DNA from 2 places in the Paenibacillus sp. NPDC056933 genome. Region 2 is predicted to be linked to the other one. Evidence: predicted binding sites of a transcription regulator. Region 2 holds the regulator's gene; the other holds the start of a gene.
What was found. The regulator LexA, encoded in region 2, represses DNA repair genes until DNA is damaged. The targets are predictions, from matches to a motif close to CGAACATATGTTCG.
Positions count from the first base shown of each region.

Region 1: recA (recombinase RecA) is a predicted target of LexA. The motif match lies at 5,007-5,020, and genes of this name have one in related genera.

Region 1 is NZ_JBHUQN010000001.1:1,709,372-1,720,713, reverse strand. It holds gene ACFTRD_RS07825 (TIGR00282 family metallophosphoesterase) at 1-789, opposite strand, end outside; gene rny (ribonuclease Y) at 959-2,500, opposite strand; gene ACFTRD_RS07815 (regulatory protein RecX) at 2,811-3,548, opposite strand; gene recA (recombinase RecA) at 3,873-4,937, opposite strand; gene ACFTRD_RS07805 (competence/damage-inducible protein A) at 5,174-6,430, opposite strand; gene pgsA (CDP-diacylglycerol--glycerol-3-phosphate 3-phosphatidyltransferase) at 6,538-7,125, opposite strand; gene ACFTRD_RS07795 (YajQ family cyclic di-GMP-binding protein) at 7,449-7,940, opposite strand; gene ACFTRD_RS07790 (hypothetical protein) at 8,094-8,258, opposite strand; gene ACFTRD_RS07785 (RodZ domain-containing protein) at 8,332-9,405, opposite strand; gene ACFTRD_RS07780 (DUF3388 domain-containing protein) at 9,472-10,239, opposite strand; gene ACFTRD_RS07775 (DUF3243 domain-containing protein) at 10,437-10,700, opposite strand; gene ymfI (elongation factor P 5-aminopentanone reductase) at 10,875-11,342, opposite strand, start outside.
Region 2 is NZ_JBHUQN010000002.1:295,879-307,220, reverse strand. It holds gene glnA (type I glutamate--ammonia ligase) at 1-800, shown strand, start outside; partial or broken gene ACFTRD_RS16345 (transposase) at 1,364-1,672, shown strand; gene ACFTRD_RS16340 (hypothetical protein) at 1,985-2,539, opposite strand; gene ACFTRD_RS16335 (hypothetical protein) at 2,611-3,339, opposite strand; gene ACFTRD_RS16330 (hypothetical protein) at 3,520-3,987, opposite strand; gene ACFTRD_RS16325 (zinc ribbon domain-containing protein) at 4,508-4,711, opposite strand; gene ACFTRD_RS16320 (SOS response-associated peptidase) at 4,978-5,649, opposite strand; partial or broken gene ACFTRD_RS16315 (IS3 family transposase) at 6,166-6,336, shown strand; gene ACFTRD_RS16310 (bZIP transcription factor) at 6,412-7,050, opposite strand; gene ACFTRD_RS16305 (aldehyde dehydrogenase) at 8,180-9,481, shown strand; gene lexA (transcriptional repressor LexA) at 9,585-10,211, opposite strand; gene ACFTRD_RS16295 (LysM peptidoglycan-binding domain-containing protein) at 10,516-10,893, shown strand; gene ACFTRD_RS16290 (DUF896 domain-containing protein) at 10,989-11,198, shown strand; gene ACFTRD_RS16285 (hypothetical protein) at 11,325-11,342, shown strand, end outside.

The sequences.
Region 1 (11,342 bases), on a different contig from region 2:
CATGCGCCACTCGTCCTCCATCAGACGAATTTTTTCAATGCGTGTTGCAGCGCCTGTGGCTTCATCAATCTCCACAAATACACCGTGGAAATGCCATTTGCCATCATCAACAACAAATCGTACCGGAAGCTGAGTGTAAAATTTGCGCAGCACCGCTTCACGCTCCATGCCCAATATGCCGTCACGCGGCCCCACCATACCCGCATCGGTTAAATAAGCTGTCCCTCCTGGCAAAATACGATCATCATTGCTCTGCACATGTGTATGTGTACCTACGACCAGCGAAGCACGTCCATCCAGATGCCAGCCCATGGCAATCTTTTCTGACGTTGCTTCAGCATGCATATCGACCAGAATGCATTTGTGGTCTTGACGCAGTTCATCCACAATTTCATCGGCAACGCGGAATGGACAATCCAGAGCAGGCAGAAACGTCCGCCCTTGCAGATTGACAATCGCCAGCTCCTTGCCTTCACCTTTGACTACCGTGTACCCGCGCCCTGGTGTTCCTGGAGGGAAGTTCGCAGGACGAATCATGCGTGGTTCATCATCTATAAAATCAAATATGTCCTTATTGTCCCAGGTATGGTTACCAAGGGTGATGCCATGCACACCCCAATTGAAAAATTCATTCGCTATTGCGCCAGTAATTCCCCGTCCTGCTGCTGCATTTTCTCCATTCACAATGACTACATGTGGCTTATACTTCGTTTTGAGGTAGGGAAGGTTTTCCTTCAATGCCTTACGCCCCACATTCCCCACAATATCACCAATAAACAAAACTTTCATTTTACTGCCTCCTTAATCCCTACCAAGCGCAGCCTTCTTCAAAGCATCCGAAACTTCGCAGGACCTCTATCTCAATCTCATGCTCACCAATTTTATTATGAAAATGCCTTATAACAGGCTATCAACAGGAAAAGTGGCCCACTGTTGCGGCCACTTTTTCGTAAATGCTCTATTTTGCGTATTCAACCGCACGGGTTTCCCGGATGACGGTGACCTTGATGTGACCCGGATAATCGAGTTCGTTCTCGATCATCTTCGTGATGTCACGTGCGAGGCGGAAGGCTTCAGCATCGTCGATTTTCTCAGGCTGTACCATAACGCGAACTTCGCGTCCGGCCTGAATGGCGTACGATTTCTCGACACCTTCGAACGATTCCGAAATCTCTTCCAGCTTCTCCAGTCGTTTGATATACGTTTCCAGCGTTTCGCGGCGTGCGCCTGGTCTTGCTGCGGAGAGCGCATCTGCTGCGCCGACCAACATCGCAATAACCGAAGTCGCTTCGCAATCCCCGTGATGGGACGCGATACTGTTGATTACAACCGGATGTTCTTTGTATTTCTTCGCCAGTTCCACGCCGATTTCGACGTGTGATCCTTCCACTTCGTGATCCAGCGCTTTACCGATGTCATGCAATAGACCTGCACGTCTTGCCAGGGTTACGTCTTCTCCGAGTTCGCCAGCCATCAATCCAGCCAGATAAGCGACTTCCATCGAATGTTTCAAGACGTTTTGACCATAGCTTGTACGGAACTTCAACCGGCCGAGAATTTTAATCAAGTCCGGATGCAGACCATGCACGCCCACTTCAAAGGTAGCTTGCTCACCGTATTCACGGATACGCTCGTCCACTTCTTTGCGGGATTTCTCCACCATCTCTTCAATCCGTGCCGGGTGAATACGTCCATCAGCCACCAGTTTTTCGAGGGCAGTACGGGCGATTTCACGGCGAATCGGGTCAAAGCCCGACAGAATAACAGCTTCTGGCGTATCATCGATAATGAGGTCAATCCCGGTAAGGGTTTCAAGCGCACGGATGTTACGTCCTTCACGACCGATAATCCGGCCTTTCATTTCTTCATTTGGCAAAGTAACAACGGATACCGTTGTCTCCGCCACGTGATCAGCCGCACAGCGTTGGATGGCGAGAGTAATAATTTCGCGGGACTTTTTGTCCGCTTCTTCCTTCGCTTGCTGTTCAATGTCCTTGATCATTTGAGCCGTCTCATGACGAACTTCCTGTTCTACGTTGGACAGTATGATACTGCGTGCGTCTTCCATGGTGAGGTTGGATATGCGCTCCAGCTCCGTCACCTGGTTTTTGTAGATCATCTCGATCTGCTGCTGTGTCTCATCAATTCGTTTCTCTTTGTTAGCCACTTGCTCTTCTTTACGTTCGAGTGATTCCAATTTTTTATCCAGCGACTCTTCTTTTTGCAACAATCGTCTTTCTTGTCGTTGAATTTCGTTCCGACGTTCACGAGTGTCTTTTTCAGCTTCGGCGCGAATGCGATGAATCTCGTCCTTCGCTTCCAGCACCGTTTCTTTCTTCAGTGCCTCTGCCTCTTTCTTCGCGTTCTCCACGATTTGCACGGCAGCTTGTTCCGCACTGGAGATTTTAGCCTCTGCAAGAGATTTGCGAATAAAATACCCTACTCCGAACCCAATAACGAGCGCGGCCACAACGAGAACGATCGTGATTACGATGTCCATACTGTTCACCTCCTCGTTGGTTCCTCCAAGGCACTCCTTGGGTCAATTTGTTGTTTTCAAGCCTTACATATGTTTGGGAATAACGAATACTCACGGCGATCCCCCGCCGATTTTCATTTCACATGTACATGCTTCCATGTACTATTCACCGTTTCCAGCGAACCCATAATCATGAATGGTTTAAATCTTAAAAAACAGAAACCGCTTTTTTGGAAGGAAAAAGGGTTGTCCATTTCTTACAGACTCATGTCCATTTTAGTATTTGACGAAAGAAATTGTCAAGAGAATGCAGTATAGTGAGTCCTCTCTGCTAATCCCATAACAACGCTTCGTCTTCTTCGGGGTCCCCCGCCTCGTCTTCTTCAATTATACAATTCACGACCCGGCGCACCATATCCATGGAAAAACCCCGCCGCATCAAGAAGGGAAGCGTTTTACGTTTCTTTTCCTTGATGTCTCCTTTGACCTGATTCCACTTTTTGCGTCCGGCGGTTAAAGCCGTCTCAAATTCCGTATCCGCACTTATACCTTCCAGCGCTTCCGCAATAAGCTCATTGGCAATGCCCTTCTGACGCAGCTCTTGCCTTATCCACAGTTTTCCCTTCCGCTGGCCCTCCATACGCTGTCTGGTCCATTCCTTCGCGAACTGTTCATCATCAACCAAATCCTCCCTCTCAAGCCGGTCCAGTGCCTCTTCAATCAAGGGTGCAGCAAACTCTTTCTGACGAAGCTTCTGACTTAATTCGTGGCGCGTGCGTGGTTTATGCTCCAGATATCGCAAAGACTGCACATACGTCCGTTGTCGCTCGTCAGCTACAATGATATCTTCCAAGTCCTTCTTCATAAACGTATTGCCTCGGGTCATCCGATATTTAATCATCACATCTTCAAGAACCGTGATTGAGTATAAACCAAAAGTAATTCGGTAACGAGCTTCCCTGCTCTTTGTACGTTCAACCCGTGTGATGGTAAGTTCTTCGTTATCCGGGAATTGTGAGATTCCCTCAAGCTCTGCTTCTTCATATAAATCCTCATCATGTTGATCCATTCAGTTCTCCCCTTCCACATCGTTTTGTACTGAACTGCATGATCTGTCTCAAAGCACACAGCAAAACAAAAGATTTCTTCAAATAAACATAGCACATCTTCCTTGAGACAACGCAGCGTCACTAAAGCACGCTTAACGTAACCACAAATGACATCCGGCTAATATAAAAGGCCGGAAACAGTGTCCGGCCTTTCACTAACAATAAGCGTGCCAACAGCCCCTGTCCATTCGGACAGAGGCTGTTCGACGCGCGAGTACACACCCAGTCACCTTAGCATCTAAATCAAGCCAGGCTCAATTAAACAAGCTTCGGAGGCCAGAGGGTTACTCGTTAATTTCAAATAATTCTTGTTCTTCTGCCGCTTCTTTTTGTTGATCTTCAGTCGTTGGCGCAGGAACAGCAGTTGTCAGGTTGCTGGCTTCACGAATTTTTTGTTCAATGATTTCAGCAATCTCTTTATGCTCTTTCATGAACTGCTTCGCGTTCTCACGGCCTTGGCCTAAACGCTCGCCTTCGTAAGAATACCATGCACCACTTTTGTTAACGATATCCAGCTCTGTACCAATGTCAATGATACTGCCTTCTCTGGAAATGCCTTCACCGTACATGATATCTACTTCCGCTTGTTTAAACGGAGGTGCTACTTTGTTTTTCACGACTTTAATACGTGTACGGTTACCAATCATGTCATTTCCAGATTTGATACTCTCAATACGACGTACATCCAGACGTACCGTGGAATAAAATTTCAGAGCACGGCCACCAGGTGTCGTCTCTGGGTTACCAAACATTACACCGACTTTTTCACGAAGTTGGTTGATAAAGATTGCAATTGTTTTGGATTTGCTGATTGCACCAGACAGCTTACGTAGTGCCTGAGACATCAAACGCGCTTGCAAACCGACATGGGAATCACCCATTTCGCCTTCGATTTCTGCTTTTGGTACCAGTGCAGCCACAGAGTCAATAACGACAATATCCACAGCGCCACTACGTACAAGAGCTTCTGCAATTTCAAGCCCTTGCTCACCCGTATCTGGCTGAGACAGAAGCAATTCATCAATGTTAACCCCAAGCTTACTTGCATATTGTGGGTCAAGAGCATGCTCGGCATCAATAAATGCAGCTTGTCCACCCACTCGTTGTACTTCAGCAATCGCATGCAATGCTACAGTTGTTTTACCAGAGGATTCCGGTCCATATATTTCAACAATACGGCCTTTAGGCAAGCCGCCTGTTCCTAATGCAATATCCAAAGCCAAGGAACCGCTGGGTATGATTTCCACATTCATATGAGTCGACTCACCCAGTTTCATGATGGATCCTTTACCAAATTGCTTCTCTATTTGACGGAGCGCCATATCAAGCGCGGCACGACGGTCTGACAATAAGCTCACACCCTTTACTGTTTATAAGATAATGATACCTTGTTTTTACACGTTTGCCAAGCTTTTTTTCGAACATACATTCGTTTTTTTTGTGAAGGCCGAGGCGCCTCTTCCTCAGGGAAACTTTCCATTAAACAGAAAAAAGAACCGTAAACAAGGCTCTAAAGCCTGATTCTACGGTTCTTCCGTCTTTTTTAAGTATACTTGCTTCCACTTGCAAATGCAATCCGAGGTGCTTAGTCCATTTCCACAAGTTTACGCCACAAACGGTAGAGAATCGCTTTTGCTGAACGGATGCGAACCGTCTCCCGATTTCCATTAATGCGCAGTTCATGAATTTCTGTTTCTTTTCCACGTTCAGCCAACGCAATAAAAACAAGTCCTGGCGGTTTCCGTTCCGAATAACCAGGCCCAGCGACACCTGTAACAGACAGACCGAAATCTGCATCGCCGATCATGCGGATCTGCTCTGCAAGCACTTTGGCAACTTCCGGGCTTACTGCACCAGGTGCATCTTCACCTTCCAGATAGTCATGCGGCACATTGAGCAGCTTTTCCTTGATCTCATTGGAATAACAAACAATTCCGCCCTTAAGCATGGATGCACTGCCAGGAATGGAAGTCAGGCTCTGCATGACAAGCCCTCCTGTGCAGCTCTCCGCCGCGCTAAGAGACAAACCCATATCAGACATCATCGTTACAATAGTGTACTCTATAGGCACATCCTCGTTCGCGTAGAGATGTTCTGGCAATCGTTCCCGAATCTGAACTTCCATGGCATCCAGCTTCAGCTTGGCCTCATTTTCACTCGGAGCCTTGGTCGATACCCGTACTGTAACTTCTCCCTCACTTGCATAGGGGGCAATCGTAGGGTCTGTCTGTGCATCTATAAGATCAAGGAGTCGGTCTTCCAATGCTGATTCGCCAATCCCTGCAAACTTCAACATTTTCGAATAGATCGGCATTTCTTTTGTAAGTACATGCTGGAACAACCATGGTTTGACTTCCTGTTCGAACATGGGAATGAGCTCTTTTGGTGGACCAGGCATTACCACATAATGTTTGCCATTGTCAGATATCGCATTTCCTGCTGCAAGACCTGTTTCGTTTGCCAGTGGGGTCCCGCCCTCTATTACAATCGCCTGACGACGATTATTTTCTGTCATGTCCACATTGCGGTCTCGGAAGAAGCTCTCAATTTTGTCCATGGCCATTCGATCTATATGCAGCTTCCGATTCAAAACCTCCGCGATTGCATCCTTGGTCAGATCATCCTGTGTAGGACCGATGCCCCCGGAAAATAAAATGACGTCTGCACGTCCTTGAGCGATGCGAATGGCTTCACTAAGTCGATTCAGATTATCACCAACCACCGTTTGGAAATATACATCAATCCCGATCGCAGCCAACTCACGGGATAGATATCTGGCATTGGTATTCACAATTTGTCCAAGCAGCAGCTCTGTGCCAACTGCAATGATTTCTGCCTTCATTCAACATCCTCCTGTACATGGTGAGTGATCAAAGGGCAATAGGATGGTTTCCTATTGCCCTTTGTGCAAATGATTCCTTCATGATTACCCCTTTTTACCTCAAACAGTTACGCTTTTGATATATGCAGCAAATTTTTGTTTTTGATAAAGTAATCAATGCCTGACCAGATGGTAATAATCGCTGCAGCCCAAACGGCGATAATGTCTACGTGAACACCCGTGAATGAGAACGGGAAATTATTCAGTAATAGCAGCACAATAGCTACAATTTGCACGACAGTCTTCAACTTGCCCCAGGCACTTGCTGCGACAACCGACCCATCCAATAGTGCAATCTGACGCAATCCGGTAACCGCAAACTCACGACTTATAATTACGACAGCAATCCAGGAATCCAGCTTGCCCATTTCTACAAGTGAAATCAGCACCGCCGTAACCAACAACTTGTCAGCCAGCGGATCAAGCAATTTTCCCAGGTTGGTGACCATATTATTTTTCCGAGCCAGATACCCATCAATTCCATCTGTGCTAGCTGCAATGATAAAAATAACAGCAGCAATCAATTGATTATATGGAAGCGAGAAGCTTCCCAATTGCAACGGTTCTGGATAAAACGGAAAATCAACGAGCAGGAACACCATTAAAAAAGGGATTAAGCAAATTCGTGCAAGCGTAATCCGGTTGGGTAAATTCACAAGACGCCCTCCCTCTTATCCTCCAATACTCCAAACATTCATCTTAATCCCGTATTCATCATCCGGAACATGAATTTACAGTTTTTCGCTGTCAATCAGCACTACAGTGCTCTCACTATGTAAAAACGCAAAAAATAAAGTCAACCGCTCAAACGCAAAACCCGTTTAAAACGTTCCGGTGACTTCCAGAAGATGTACTGCTTTTCACAAAGTCAGCAAACGATGATGACTGGGCTTTGATGCTTATCTGCCAGCAATGCACACTTAGTATAATATACGCCAATTGCAGTGTCAAAAAACAAGCATGGCTGTAATAACCCATATTACTTGAAATTTGTATATTGCAAATCCAGTGGCAGATTCGCCCCATTTAACAGCTGCATGACTGCTTGCAAATCATTTTTACTTTTACCTGTTACCCGGAGCTGGTCTCCCTGAATCTGACTTTTTACTTTCAACTTGGAGTCGCGAATCAGAATATTGATTTTTTTGGCGATATCCTGATCAATCCCCTGCTTGAAATTCAAACGCTGGCGGACTGTACCTGAAGAAGCCGGCTCTACTTTGGCATAATCAATGTTTTTCAAAGGTAAACCCCGCTTAGCCATTTTGGATTGCAGTACGTCAATGACAGCCTTGAGTTTGGTCTCATCATCAGATACGATCGTTAACGCATCCTTATCCAGTTTCAGACTGCTCTTGCTGCCCTTGAAGTCATAACGCGTGCCAATTTCCTTTTCCGTTTGTGTAACGGCATTTGTCAATTCCTGCAAGTCCATTTTGGACACGATATCAAATGAATTTTCTGAACTCAAAACCAGTCACCCTTTCAGTTAATCGTATGTTCTGTAACATTATAGAGGATACGTCAAGCAAAAGTCTAATTTTACGAAGTATTTCAAAATAAAAAAGCATTTTTGGCGCCACTCCAAGTGGTTGCCAAAAATGCTCTTCATACAGCTGCCTTTCTAATAACGGCTGCGATTGGGCTGTCTAAACATATCGAGCACACCCAGAAGGATATGCGCAAGCCCAAAGCCCAAAATCCCATAACCCCAGGCAGTTGGGGTTAAGTAATAACCCAGGAGGCTGACAATAATCCCTAAACCTGTTACGATCCAGCTGACTGTCACAGCCATCCACCTCACTTCACCAAAAGTTGACTGCAAGTTAAGACAAAATTATTGTCTCCCGCAGTCGACTTGGTTATTCGCCGCCAGTGGTGGAGCCGTCGGTTGCTCCTTCTGTGCTATTACTAGTATTGCCTTCAAGTCCAGTGGAAGTAGCAGTACTTCCTGTGTCATCCCCAAGTTTTAAACGGATTCGGTTCGTCGCCTTACCATCTGTTACGACCTGACCACCAACCTCAATGGTGGTCGCTGCAGCGTAACCGGACTTAATGTACATTCCTGTACTGTCCAATTCAAACGTATAGCTGTCACCGTCAGCGGTATTGCCATACTCCAACTTCTCTCCGCTAGAGTTTTCGCCTTTATATACTTCCAGCCAGCTATTTCCTGTTGCTTTAATCGTAACCGTTACAGGCTTACCCGCACTGCCGTTCACTTTAAAGTTCGTAATATTGCCTGATTTTCCGTCTTCAGCGACTGTTACAGCAGATGACGGGTTATCAGTTGGGTTCACTTCGTTACTATCCGGCGTTGCCCCGTCCGTCTGTCCGCCCGTTCCTCCATCCTTTTGCCCATCTGTCTGTCCTTCTGTAGTTCCGCCACCGTTACCGCCAGCCTGACCTTCATTGGTTTGACCGCTGCCTGATTCATCAGCTGGAGGATTAGTAGCTTGGCCATTATCTGCAGGCTTATCCGGTTTGTCCTGAGGCTGCTGCTGGCTGTCTGTAATCTTGGTTTGATCCAGTCCCTGTGGATCCGAAGCATCCTTGTTCATCACTACATACACATACAACAGCACAAGAATTAAAACTGGAAATGTCCACATTAGCGCAACCGACATCCAACGGTTACTGCGTTCAACCGGCCGACTTGAACGCTTCTGAATAACCGGTTCCATTGTTGCTTCCGTTTCTTCTGCAGGTACATCTTTTTTATGTCCCTCCAGCAGCTCATCAGGATTCAGTCCTACCGTTTCCGCATAGGTTTTGATGAAAGCACGCACATAGAAGCTGCCAGGCAGCACTTTGTAGTCTCCTGCTTCTATGGCCTCCAAATACCTCTTGCGAATTTTAGTCATTTCCTGTACATCGTCAAGACTCATCCCTTTTTGCAGCCGGGCCTCCCTTAACTGCTGACCCAGTTCAGACATGCCATCTCCTCCTTATGTTTATCTCTTAAGTTGTTGCTTATCTATTTCATGATTCCGTACGGAGCGTTACAGTTCATCGGTGTAGCTACCCGTAAACGTATCATAAATAATTTCTTCATTTGGATTGTTTCGAAGTTCAATAATAATGTCAAAATCGTTAAAATCATATTCGGATTCCTGGACAAAAATGTCCGGATGTTCAATGACTTTGGTGCTAGGCATCGTCATAATATCCTGCAACAGATTATAGTGCCGTTCACTTGAACGGATGGTACTGACAATTCCGTCAATGATAAACACATTGTTTGGATTCAATTCGTCCTCTGACATTTGGCTCCGGATGGTCTGACGAAGCAGTGTAGAAGAAACAAACGTCCAGCGTTTCATTGCACATACGCTACCCGCAATAATCGACTCCGTTTTGCCTACACGCGGCATTCCCCGCAATCCGATAACCTGATTGCCTTCCCTTTTAAATACTTCACCCAAAAAGTCCACTAGTAACCCAAGTTCGTCCCTTGTAAAACGGAACGTCTTGCGGTCGTCCGAATCACGGTCAATATAGCGACCATGACGAACAGCCAAAATATCTACCAATTTGGGTTGACGCAAAGCAGACACGGTTATGCTGTTCACCTTGCCAAGCATTTCACCCAGCAGACGAATCTTCTCATCATCATCCGATTCCAGCAGCATGCCCCGGGTTTTGCCCTCCACGCCGTTAATGGTCAATATATTCACTTCAAGCATCCCCAGCATAGAAGCAATATCCCCTAACAGACCGGGTCTGTTCTTATGTATTTTATATTCCATGTACCATTGTTTAGATTCCATTTCAACACCCCGTAAAGCATTATTCCACATTATTCGACAGCAACAGAACGCATCCACTGGACGTCAATCTGAGACATCTTCTAAAAATGGGTCACGTTAATGATATATAAAATGAAAATGAATTACAAGAACAGCTCTGTAATCCGTTTGTAATCATTAGAGAAAAGCCCCCTTGCGGGAGCTTTCCATCTGAACTCTTATGCGTTTTGTTTGGCCAATTTGACCATCAGGCACGCAATCGTACGACGCTCATCTGCATCGCCGACATCCCATAATTCTTTCAATGCCCGGTTGGAATGGTTCGCCGGATCGACTTTCTCATCCAGGAAGTCACCGATTTCGTATGCAAGTTTGTTGATGGTTTCTTCACTCATCCCCATCTTCTCTGCTTGCATCACGCGGTCACCCAAAAACTTCTTCCATGTGTCAAAACTTGAGAGCACTGTTTTTTCTGTTGACATGATAAATCCTCCTTAGCTGACGCATGAGATTTAAAATCAACAGTTGTAATATGTGCTTTCGGGACCGTTTATATACGAGCAATTTTGAAGTAATTGAAGATTAGCTTTGACCAGCAAATTCAGCAGGATCGATTTGACGGAGATAAGCACAAAATGAATTCGCACCAAATTTTATTAAGTAAGCCAACCACCATTCGGGCTTATGATCTGGCCATTAATGTACCCGGACTCAGGCAGTGCAAGAAAGTACACCAGTGAAGATATTTCGTCAGGCTGTGCTAGTCTGCCCGCCGGAATTTCCTCTTCCAGCATTTTCAGTTCACTTTGGTCCAAATGATTCAACATGGAGGTCTGAACTGCACCTGGAGCAACGGCATTAACCGTTACACCAGATGGAGCCAGCTCTTTGGCTAAAGCTTTGGTGAATGCATTTACCCCGCCCTTGGTTGTGGAATACAACACTTCACAAGAGGCACCAGACAGTCCCCAGATAGATGAAACGTTAATGATTCGACCGTATTTTTGGGAGATCATATGCTTCATCATTTCCTGCGTACACATGAACGTGCCTTTCAGGTTGATCGCCATTACTTCATCCCAGATTTCTTCCGTAACATCAGACAGCAATCCATAATGTGAAAT
Region 2 (11,342 bases):
TGGGCTTTGAGATCGAAGCTTCCCACCATGAGGTCGCTCCAGGTCAGCATGAGATCGACTTTAAATATGCTGATGCGCTGAAAGCAGCTGACCAGATCCAAACGTTCAAACTCGTTGTTAAAACGATTGCACGTCAGCATGGTTTACATGCTACATTCATGCCGAAACCGCTGTTTGGTATGAACGGATCCGGTATGCACTGCAACCAATCCTTGTTCAAAGGCAATGAGAACGCATTCGTTGACGAGTCGGACGAGCTGGGTCTGAGCAAAACTGCACGTCACTTCATGGCTGGAACTCTGAAGCATGCACGTGCGTTTGCAGCAATTACTAACCCAACTGTGAACTCATACAAACGTCTTGTACCAGGTTACGAAGCGCCTTGTTATGTAGCTTGGTCTGCTAGTAACCGTAGTCCAATGATTCGTATTCCAGCTTCCCGTGGTCTGAGTACACGTGTTGAGGTTCGTAACCCGGATCCAGCTGCTAACCCTTACTTGGCTTTGGCTGTTTTGCTGAAAGCAGGTCTGGATGGAATCAAACGTGAGCTCTCCTTGCCAGCTCCAATTGACCGTAACATCTACATCATGTCAGAAGAAGAGCGTGTGGAAGAAGGCATTCCAAGCTTGCCAGCTGACCTGAAAGAAGCATTGAACGAATTGATCCGCAGCGAAGTCATCTGTGACGCACTCGGCGACCACGCCCTGGCTCACTTCTACGAGCTGAAAGAAATTGAGTGGGACATGTACCGTACACAAGTCCACCAATGGGAACGCGATCAATATATCACGTTGTATTAATAGCTGAATCCCTTGGCGCTCTAGCGCTGAGGGATTTTTCTTTTTGTGGGCGAGTGCTAATAAGAATAACATGAAAAGATAATGCCCACAAAATGCCCATAAATTTTTTGCTATTCAAAAATGTCTTGGGTAAATTTTTCGGACCTGTCCATATTGCTTGTCTGGATCTTGCCCGAGATGTGGGCATATATATCTGATGTGATCTGAATGCATTCATGGCCTAGTATGTCGGAGAGAGTGAATGGGGAGAGAGGGGAGATCACAACGTTGTAAGATATGGGAAAAGCATTGAACAATGATGATTTAGGCATGAAGTTTCCGTCTTCCCTACATAGAACTAGATCAAGATCATGGTGGTATCTATCCCCAAGTATTCCTTTGTTATGTTCCTGCCACTGTCTATGAAATTTGATATCATTTATAGGGCATTTCTTCAAACTGATTAAGTGGTAATATATGGGTTAATTATATTAAATGAATACACGATGCGAAATTCACGAGAGACAATAGGGTCTAATTCAAGATTTGTTTCCACCTGAACGAAAACGACAAGGAGGACGTCCGCATTGGACAATCGAATCATGTTAAACGTGATGCTATGGGTGGCTCGTTCAAGCGCCGCTTGGTGTGATCTACCAGGCCACTTCCCCAATTGGAAATCCGTCTACACCCGCTTTCGACGCTGGCAGAAAACGGGCATTTGGGATGAAGTGTTAAAGCATGTTTCTCTAGATCCTGACGAGGAAAGCGTGATGATTGACGCCACGATTGTGCGAGTTCACCGGCATGGATCAGGCGCAAAAGGAGCAAAGCAAGTAAGCGATCGGACGTTCCCGAGGTGGATTAAGCACAAAAATTCATGGGGAAGTTGACGCGTTAGGGAATCCACTTCGCTTCGACTTGACCGAAGGCGTGTATTCATGAAGAAGTTAAATGTATATTTACTAAAGGAATTAATTTAAATGATCTCCAAGCATTAATCAATAAGCCAATCACTTTAGAGGGTTTCTTGGTATTCTCCTCAAATAACAATTTATTGCGGCTTGAGATTGAAGAATTTGAACTTATTTAAAGTTTCAATGAGTCAACAGAAGTGAATTAAAAAAGAAGTAATCAAAAAAATCTCTGTTTGTAAAATCAAACAGAGATTTTTGCGATTTAAAAAGTCGTACACATATGCACAGTTAGTTTGGTAATTGGCCTGAACCTACATATTTCTCTTTCTTGCTGTTCCACTTATAGTTAGCAACAGCAATTTCCCATCCACCTTCAGGATAGTAGCTCTTCCAAAGTTGTTTTATTTCCCCTGTTTTCGAAATCTCTATCCGAACATCTCCAGTAACAGATAGTTTCTTTTTTAAGGTTCCGTCCTGGTACTTGTATACGAACAACTCAGTATTCGAAGGGGAATAATCAAGAGTAACAGCTACATGCTTTTCTTTAGCCGAGATATTGAGGATGTGAAATATTGGATCTTCATCGCTGTAATAATTTGTGTCTATAAGGACGATAACACCTTTAGAGTTAATCAAATAAAAATTGCCTGAGTCAGTGATTAATAAATGTTCTTTCTTATTATCTCCGTTTAGGTCTACTGATTTACTGACTGTTAAACGCTCCCTAGGGAATTTCTTTACAAACAAAGTCTTCGGATTAACGGAAGCAGCATCGGCAGTTGATGGTAAGTAAATTACCCCGAACATTGTTAAAGCACAGATAAACGCAATAATTTTTCTCATTATAAATTTCCTTTCTAGTAGCGGTATTTCAGCGGTCTTTCAAATCAAGAAATTCTTTTGGTGAATGTACGTTAGTTAGTAGTGATTTTCTTTTCACTAACATCAGTAGCGAAAAATAAAATCCCCGCTACTTCTGAACCGAGTACACTGTAACGTATTCCATCTCTTTCGGTCGATTCGTCAACTTTAATCCAATCAATGCCTTCTCGGTAAACGTTCATATCAGTAAGTACTTCAGTTATAGCAGTTGGGGGGAGATTTGGATTAACAGCAAGAATAATAATTCTCATTGTTAGTAGAACATCTGTACCTGATTCCGTAGTTCCGTTAGGGCTTCCAGTCATTGTGATATCTCTTACAGAACTGTCTGCTCTGTTAACCCCTCCAGCAATTCCTACATAATCGTTAAGCCTGTACTTAAATCCATCTTGGTCTTTTCCCGGTCTCACTTCTAATTCTTTCTCGATTCTTATGTGTGAAACACCAACTTCTTTAGCACGTCTGTTAAACGAGTCTCTGAATTCCTCAGGTGTCATATGTAAACTTCCCGGTATTTTTTCTTGATCTATTCCTTCTTCCTTAACCTCTTCTTTTTTTAACTTCGTTTCTTCTTTGCTTGTAACAAGCTTCTCAGTCTCAAAAACCTTTTCAGACTTATTTTCAGCAGGGGTCACTGCTTTAGTCACGAACTCTTGTTTCTGTTCTGTTGAATCATAACTATCAATGCTGAAGGTTATTACTCCGGCTATGATAACGATGATTAACCAAAACCACCATTTTTTTTGAATAGGCTTTTTCAACCTTATTCCTCCTTATATAGAAATGATTAACAACATAAATAGTCTATCAGGACTAGGTATATTTTGCTATTAAAAATAGTGTGGGTGTGAAGTGATGAATACATATAAAGTACTACAAATGAAAAATGCTCTCCAGCTTCATGCAGGAGAGCATTTTTTGAATTTGTACTATAATATTGTTTAGCTGTGTTTTGTAAATTGAATTGTATAAGGTTCGTTGTAGTTGTTGATGCCGTTATCCATAATTCTGAAGTAAACCTTCTCACCAGGTTTAGCACTCATCCCAATTGCCTCAGCGTATCCAGGCCCATTCCAGTTATCCATTTGAATGGACAGTATCGCACCGCTTGCATCCATTTTAATAACACCCATAATAATATCGAAATTAGCTGGTGGGGTAGCAATAACGCCAAATGAGATTACAGAAGATCCATTTGTGTTGTCTACAACATAATAGTCATTATCACTCATGCTATCTAAATACTGTGTTGCGCTAAATCCGGAAGATTGATTAACGCTTGAATACATTACTTCCGCAGTCTCAAAAGTATCTGCCCAACCAGTTGCAGCGAATGCCGAACTTGAACCAAATGCCAATAAACAAGCAGTTGCCATAACAGAAATAGAGAATTTTCTTAATCTTTTCATATTCAAACCTCCCAAATATACTAGAACCAATAAAGTAAGATTCTGTTATAAGTTGTTATTTGAAATTAAAGATATCGAAGAGCTCTCACATAATTAGGTCGGCCAACCATGGTTAAATATACCATATATAATTCGTATTTGTAAATAATTCCTTTGTAAAATGTTGGATGTATAAATATTATTTTGGAGTTTGTTGTTTATTTCTAGATCGAAACGAGTTATTATCTGCAGGAAAAGCATGCCTTTTGTCGAATTGATAGATTGATGATGAAATGAATTATACATATAAGATATTATCCACAGATATGACTTTCTCGCAGCAGCATTAACCCAGGTCCGCGTATCCGTCTGGCATGTTCTGGATGATCGCGAGCACATCATTGACTATGGTGGTCCGGTGGAGGAGTATAGCCCAGTATCCATTAAGATCGTGGGGAAGAGATACTTTCGTGATACGTTTGAGTTTAGGGTACAAAAATAGGAGCCTCTATCAATTGGCTCCATTGTTAACTATGAATATTTATTGTTTAAAACTAAATGTTTCAAATGTCTCAAGAAATTCTGACAAGGCATAGAACCCCATCCCGATACATAGAAACCCTACGATAAAGCAACCAATGATCGAATTAGCAAATCCACTGGATCGTCCGTAATGTTCTCCGCAATTGGGACACAGAATAGCGGAGCTAGAAATTGGATGTCCACAGGATCTGCACGGCTCCATTTTTTTACTTCTTCGACCAGTCAATCTCCTATAGATATTAAGAAACATTCCAGCGATGCCCATTAAACCCAGTATAAATAGTGCTATGATAAAGCCTGCAAAGAATAACATACCAAAGATCTCACTGATATTATCAATCACAACGAACCTCCAACTATGTAATTAACCTAGAATAGTCTATCAGACCTATGTGGTTATTTCCATTTATTTCTGAGTTAAAAGCAAAAAAAAGTGATGACCCCTAGGGTATCACTTCAGTTGAACTTCTAATTTACTTCCTTCAATAATTCTTCATTGTTATTCCGTACATTGCCAACTTCCTTCGGCACCTTGTAAGCTCGCATCTCAGAGGCTGTATATGGCTTCAGTAAACCGAGGAGCGACTGAACATCATCGTTGTCTCTTCCGAGCCATTCAGCCTCATCCTCAGGCCGCAGGATAACCGGCATGCGATTATGGATGTTTTCCATGAGAGTATTGGGTTCGGTAGTTATAATTGTGCACGTACTCAACTTATTGCCGTCCGGACCTGTCCAGGTGTCATATAATCCAGCAAGTGAAAAAATGGAGTCGTCTTTCATAAGAATCCGCAGCGGCTGCTTGGCCGATCCTTCTTTACGCCACTCGTAAAACCCGTTCGTAGGGATAATGCAGCGCTTAGATCTGATCAGGCGTTTAAAGGCTAGTTTTTCGGCCAGCGTTTCAGCACGAGCGTTAATCATCTTATTACCAATCTTGTCCTCCTTGGCCCAAGTAGGGACCAGACCCCAACGGAGCGAACCTAATCTATTTCCGTCTTTGCTTCCAATAATGGTTGGGATGTACTGCATAGGTGCAGCGTTGTAATTCGGCTTGTACTCAAATCCATATACAATCGAAGCATAGTACCTGTTCATGATAGCATCAATGGGGTCAGTGATTGTAAATCTTCCGCACATGATAATGCCTCCTTTGAGACTCTATACTATGTAATTTTACTCTAATCTCTTAGAATAGAAACAGGGGATTTGTGGAGATACGCATCCAGAAGCTTAGTCTATTAATTGGAGCAGTTGTGTTGGCATTTAGCTTAGTTTCTAACCAATCTGTAAACGCAGCTGTGGATTACAGTGGGGATTGCTAGATGGGAAGCAACTTTATAACAGTGGCGGCTTCACAGAAGGAAATTTGATAGGCACTGAAGTTATAGATAACAATGAATCAACAATTTTCACGATAGAAAAGGGAACACCTGGATCGGCGGGAGCTTTGGATGATATTTACTATGATTTAACAACTCTCCGTTCGATTTTATAATATTGACTTAAGGCAGATAGAGCGACAAATGATATTCTGGAATTATTGGACGTGAATGAAAATTATCTCGGCAATATTTCTGTTACCGTGACTGATGGGTGGCTTATATTGTTATCTGAAGCAATTGCAGGGGTTAGTAAAGTTAGCCTGTAAACATAAATAATGCCTCCCAAGAATCATTCTTTGGGCATTTTAAGGATGAAACAAATATAAAAGAATGCGAAACACTAGAAGAAGTCAAACGAGAAATTAAGTGTTATATGATGTATTACAATCATTATCGAGGACAATGGAATTTGAAGAAGCTGCCGTCTGTAAGATACAGATAGCAGCTTCTTCAAATTGTCTATTTTTTTCAAATGTCCTTTACAAAGGTTACACTTTATAACTGGTAGTACCTTTTATTATCTTACTGTATATTCAAAAACTTCATCTTGTATCTTAATTACAGCTTTTAATGGTTTGTCACTTTCAGCGACCTCGTTCGGTATCTCTGCAAGATAATATAACGTGGTGGTTTTTAGAGGATTGACGCTGGTAATGTTACTGTAAGTGAAGTCTTCTCCTCCTTTTTCCTCAACGGTACTGAAAGTAGGGTAGTCATACTGATTATCAAATATTAAGGTGACGTTTGCTATTTCATCTGCATCAATGCCGGTAGTATATAAATTTTTGGCTTTGATTGTGAGTGCAAAATATGTAGAATCATCTTCTTTTGATTCGTAGTATGTATAGAAATTGCCTGGTTTTGAAGGTTCAATCTTTTTAGAAAACTTTTGTTTAGATACTGAAATTTCCGCAAACCCGTCTATCGTTACTGTTTCTCCTTTTTTAATTGAAGTTGCAGTACTTTCTTGTTCTTGATCAACAGAATCTGCAGATGTTTCAACTGCTGGCTCTTCTTTGGATTCTGTTTGTGATAAAGTAGATTCTACTTTATTCGCAACGCCCCCATCACTTTTTGAATCGGCTTTAGATTGAGGTGAGCAAGCGGCAAGTGTTAAAAATGCGGTAACAAGCAAAATACCTGATACTATTCTCATATTACTAATAATCCTCCTATATATGTTCTTATTATATAGTCTATCAGACCTAGGAAAATGTTTCTATATGTAATTCTTAATATCTCTGATTTCACTGTATATAAGGGAACGTATATTCGTGCGTAAGTGAACACTAGGTGATTAACTTGCTAACGGATTATCAATGTAAGGTCCTATGGATCTTATACAACTACAAAGGTGTTGGCGCAAGTTTCCCACAGTCCACGAGTTGACGGCAAATATAAACCAGACGTCTTGGCTGTTCTCGAAGCTCTTATAGACGCGGAATACATAACATTGGGATAACAAGTCGGATACGTCCAACAAAGTCATTTTGGAAGGACCCAAGGTTGACTACACTCCACCTCCGGGGAACATTGACTATTGGACTGAATATTAGGGGAGGCGCTTGTCATACGTAGTAGACTTGAAGGAAACGTATTGTATGAAAGCTCAAGGATGATTATGCTAGAGTATAGAGAGGCTTGGTTGGCGCCGAAATAGGTCTCTGTTAACTAATGAATTTGTATGGCTTTTTAATTGGGAGAATTCGGATTGAACAGAGTCATATAGATGACGCTTAGTACCTTTATTTCAGATGATGTCAAAGTAGTAATGTAATCAAAATGAGTATTTGAAACGAGTTTCTTCATTATAATAAGAAAAAAGGGCGCCCACAAAATGCCCGCAAAAGTCTGAATGATTATGATTAGTTTTGAAAAGTATGGAACATAAACCGTATGCAAGTCCATCAATGGGAACGCGATCAATATATCACGTTGTACTAATAGCTGAATCCCTTGGCGCTCTAGCGCTGAGGGATTTTTCTTTTTGTGGGCGTGTAACTATATACTTAACGAAAAACCAAAATGCCCACACCAAATGATTAGTGATGGTTAAGGATTTCATTCATTGAACTATGATTAAGAGGTTCCCATTCAAAGTACATATCCGTGTAGGATTTCTTGGTTACATCTTGTCAGTTCTGAGAAAGAAGCAGCGGATAATTGTTAATGTATATTCACAGAATTTGTGTCATCACCTTATGTTGATAGTTTCATATAGATGCGATATGATACATTTATGTTTTTAGTAATTAAATTTTAGGCAATTAATTGGAGATGTAAATATGGAGTTAGAAAAGAAAATCGTTGCGCAGCAGCGCACATTGTTTAATACAGGTCAAACCAAATCGATTGAGTACCGTATTTGTGCTCTCCAGCAATTAAGACAGGGAATTGAGAAATATCAGCAACGTATTCTCGATGCACTTCGTGTGGATCTGAATAAATCCGAAACGGAAGCTTATGGATCCGAGATTCGTATTGTGTTGGGCGAGTTAGACTTTGCTTTGGATCATATAGAGGAATGGGCTGCGCCAAGACCAGTGCCGACGAATTCTGCTATACCTGATGGCGCAAGTACAATTTATCCTGAACCTTATGGTGTTGCTCTGATAATCGCACCGTGGAATTATCCATTCCAACTGGCCTTTGGTCCGCTAATTGGAGCTATTGCTGCAGGTAACTGTGCCATTATCAAGCCCTCTGAATTAACGCCAGCTGTATCGCGCCTGACTTATGATCTGGTTCACGAGATATTTCCTGAGGAGTACGTCGCTGTTATGGAAGGGGAAGTGGGGACCAGTACAGCACTGTTAAAGGAAAAGTTTGATTATATTTTCTTTACAGGCAGTACAGGTGTGGGTCGCATTGTTATGAAGGCAGCAGCTGAGCATTTGACCCCGGTTACGTTGGAATTAGGTGGGAAGAGTCCGGTCATTGTTAATAAAGATGCGGATCTGAATCTGGCAGCTCAGCGCATTGTGCGCGGTAAATTCCTGAATGCCGGACAAACCTGCGTCGCTCCGGACTACTTGCTTGTGCACGAGCATGTACATGACAAATTGCTGGAATTAATCAGCGCAGAGATTGAGGACAAATTTGGTGCTGATGTGTTGCAGAACACTGATTTTCCGCATATTGTCAATGATCGCAACTTTGATCGTTTATCCGCGTTACTCCAAGATGGCAAAACATTGATCGGTGGGCGTTCTAAACGTGATCAACTGTTCATTGAACCAACAGTACTGGGTGAAGTGGATTGGAAGTCACCTGTTATGCAAGAAGAGATCTTTGGTCCAATTCTTCCTGTGTTTAAATATAGTGATCTTAACCCGATGCTAGAGGAGATTATTCGTCGTCCAAAACCACTGGCATTATATCTCTTCACTCAGGATGAGGTTCTCCAAAATCAGGTTTTGAACCAAGTATCTTTCGGTGGCGGTTGTATTAATGATACGTTGTCTCATATGACATCACATTATCTCCCGTTTGGCGGAGTAGGAGAAAGTGGAATGGGTTCTTACCACGGTCAGCAGAGTTTCGATGTGTTCTCACATCATAAGAGCGTGCTCAAACGCAGCAAATAAATCATAATAAGCACTACGTACACAAAGAGGTTGTCCTGATGAACAGGGCAACCTCTTTGTGTATTTCATTATGATACGAACCAACGGACCAACTTCAATCATATTAATGTATATCACGGAAAAGGCCAATGACTTTACCCAGAATACTGACGTGTTTCAAACGCAAAGGTTCAAAGGTCGCATTCTCTGGTTGAAGACGAATATGATCTTTCTCCTTGTAGAACGTCTTCACCGTAGCTTCATCGTCTTCAGTCATGGCTACAACGATATCGCCGTTATCCGCAGTTTGCTGCTGACGTACGATAACATAGTCTCCGTTAACAATGCCTGCTTCAACCATACTGTCTCCCACAACCGAAAGCATAAATACTTTTTGCTCGCCTACATAGTGCGTAGGAAGGGGAAAGTAATCTTCGATGTTCTCTGTTGCTGTAATTGGAACCCCAGCAGTAACCTTACCAACAATAGGAATGCGAGCGACACTGTGAGCAAACTGATGTGAATGCTCTGACTCTTCCTGGCTTAGAAGTTCAATGGCTCTTGGCTTGGTCGGGTCCCGTCTTATGAGACCTTTCTTCTCCAAACGATCCAGATGTCCATGTACTGTAGAGCTGGAAGCCAATCCAACGGCTTCACCAATTTCGCGTACGGAAGGAGGATACCCCTTCAACCGGACTTCATTACGTATAAATTCCAGAATAGCCTGTTGCCTGCTGGATATCTTCGACATACCGTATCAACCCCATTTTAGTAACGTTTGGGAAAATTATAACATAGAACCTCCGTTCGTACAAACATAAGTTCTAAATAATAAGGCATAAAATCAATGTTTTTTTGCAAATTAACATGAATTTTTTCTGTTTATCCATTCAAATACTGCAAATGAAAGATTTCATATTATAGAAGAAAGAGATAAGAGGTTATCTACAAATAAAAAAAAGCGAACAATTGTTCTAAAAAGTTATTGAACAAAACAAATGTTCGTGTTATATTGGTTTCAACAGATAGGAACAAACGTTTGGAGGTTAATAATTATGAGATATTCTACTTATCAAAGCATTTACGAACCGGTTAATACAGAATTGGTTAAAACAAACATAGGGAACTTCAAGAAGGTATTTACAAAAGGCAAAACACCAACATGGATGTTGAAATTAGTAATCGTATCTTTAATCATATTTATTGGATGCAGCACAGTACTCACTGTATTTGCAGGCAATGAGAACAACCTGTTACCTGGCGGGAAGACGGTTGTTTCGCAAGGTGATACGCTTTGGAGTATATCATTGGATCACAAACCGGAAAGTATGGATACACGTATATATATAGAAGCAATTAAAAAAGTGAATCAACTTCAGTCGACTTCAATACAGGTAGGGCAAGTGCTAATACTGCCTCAATTCACTGAGTAAACTGCATATCTATACGCATAAATGCGTATCAACTTGACAAGCAGCCTTTATCATGTCAAAGTTAATATGACTTTGTATTTTTGGAGGGGACAAGCTTGGATATAGATAGTCTGGTAGCACGTATTAATGAATTGGCCCGTAAGCAAAAATCCACTGGGTTGACAGAGGAAGAGCTCGCTGAACGTGCCAAGCTTAGAGAAATCTATTTGAATAATATTCGCAGCAATTTCAGACAGCAACTGGATTCGATTGAAATTGTAGATGATGAGAATGATCAAGGCCACCAAGGCAAACTCAAACACTAAGGAAACCTAATGATATCATTTTGATATTTAGGTTTCTTCCTGTTATTTAGAGAATGCAAATTATAGGGGGAACTATTGGTTTGCAATGATGTAAGCCGATACAAAGAACATCTAAGGGGGATTCTCATGTCGCGTTCGTTCGAG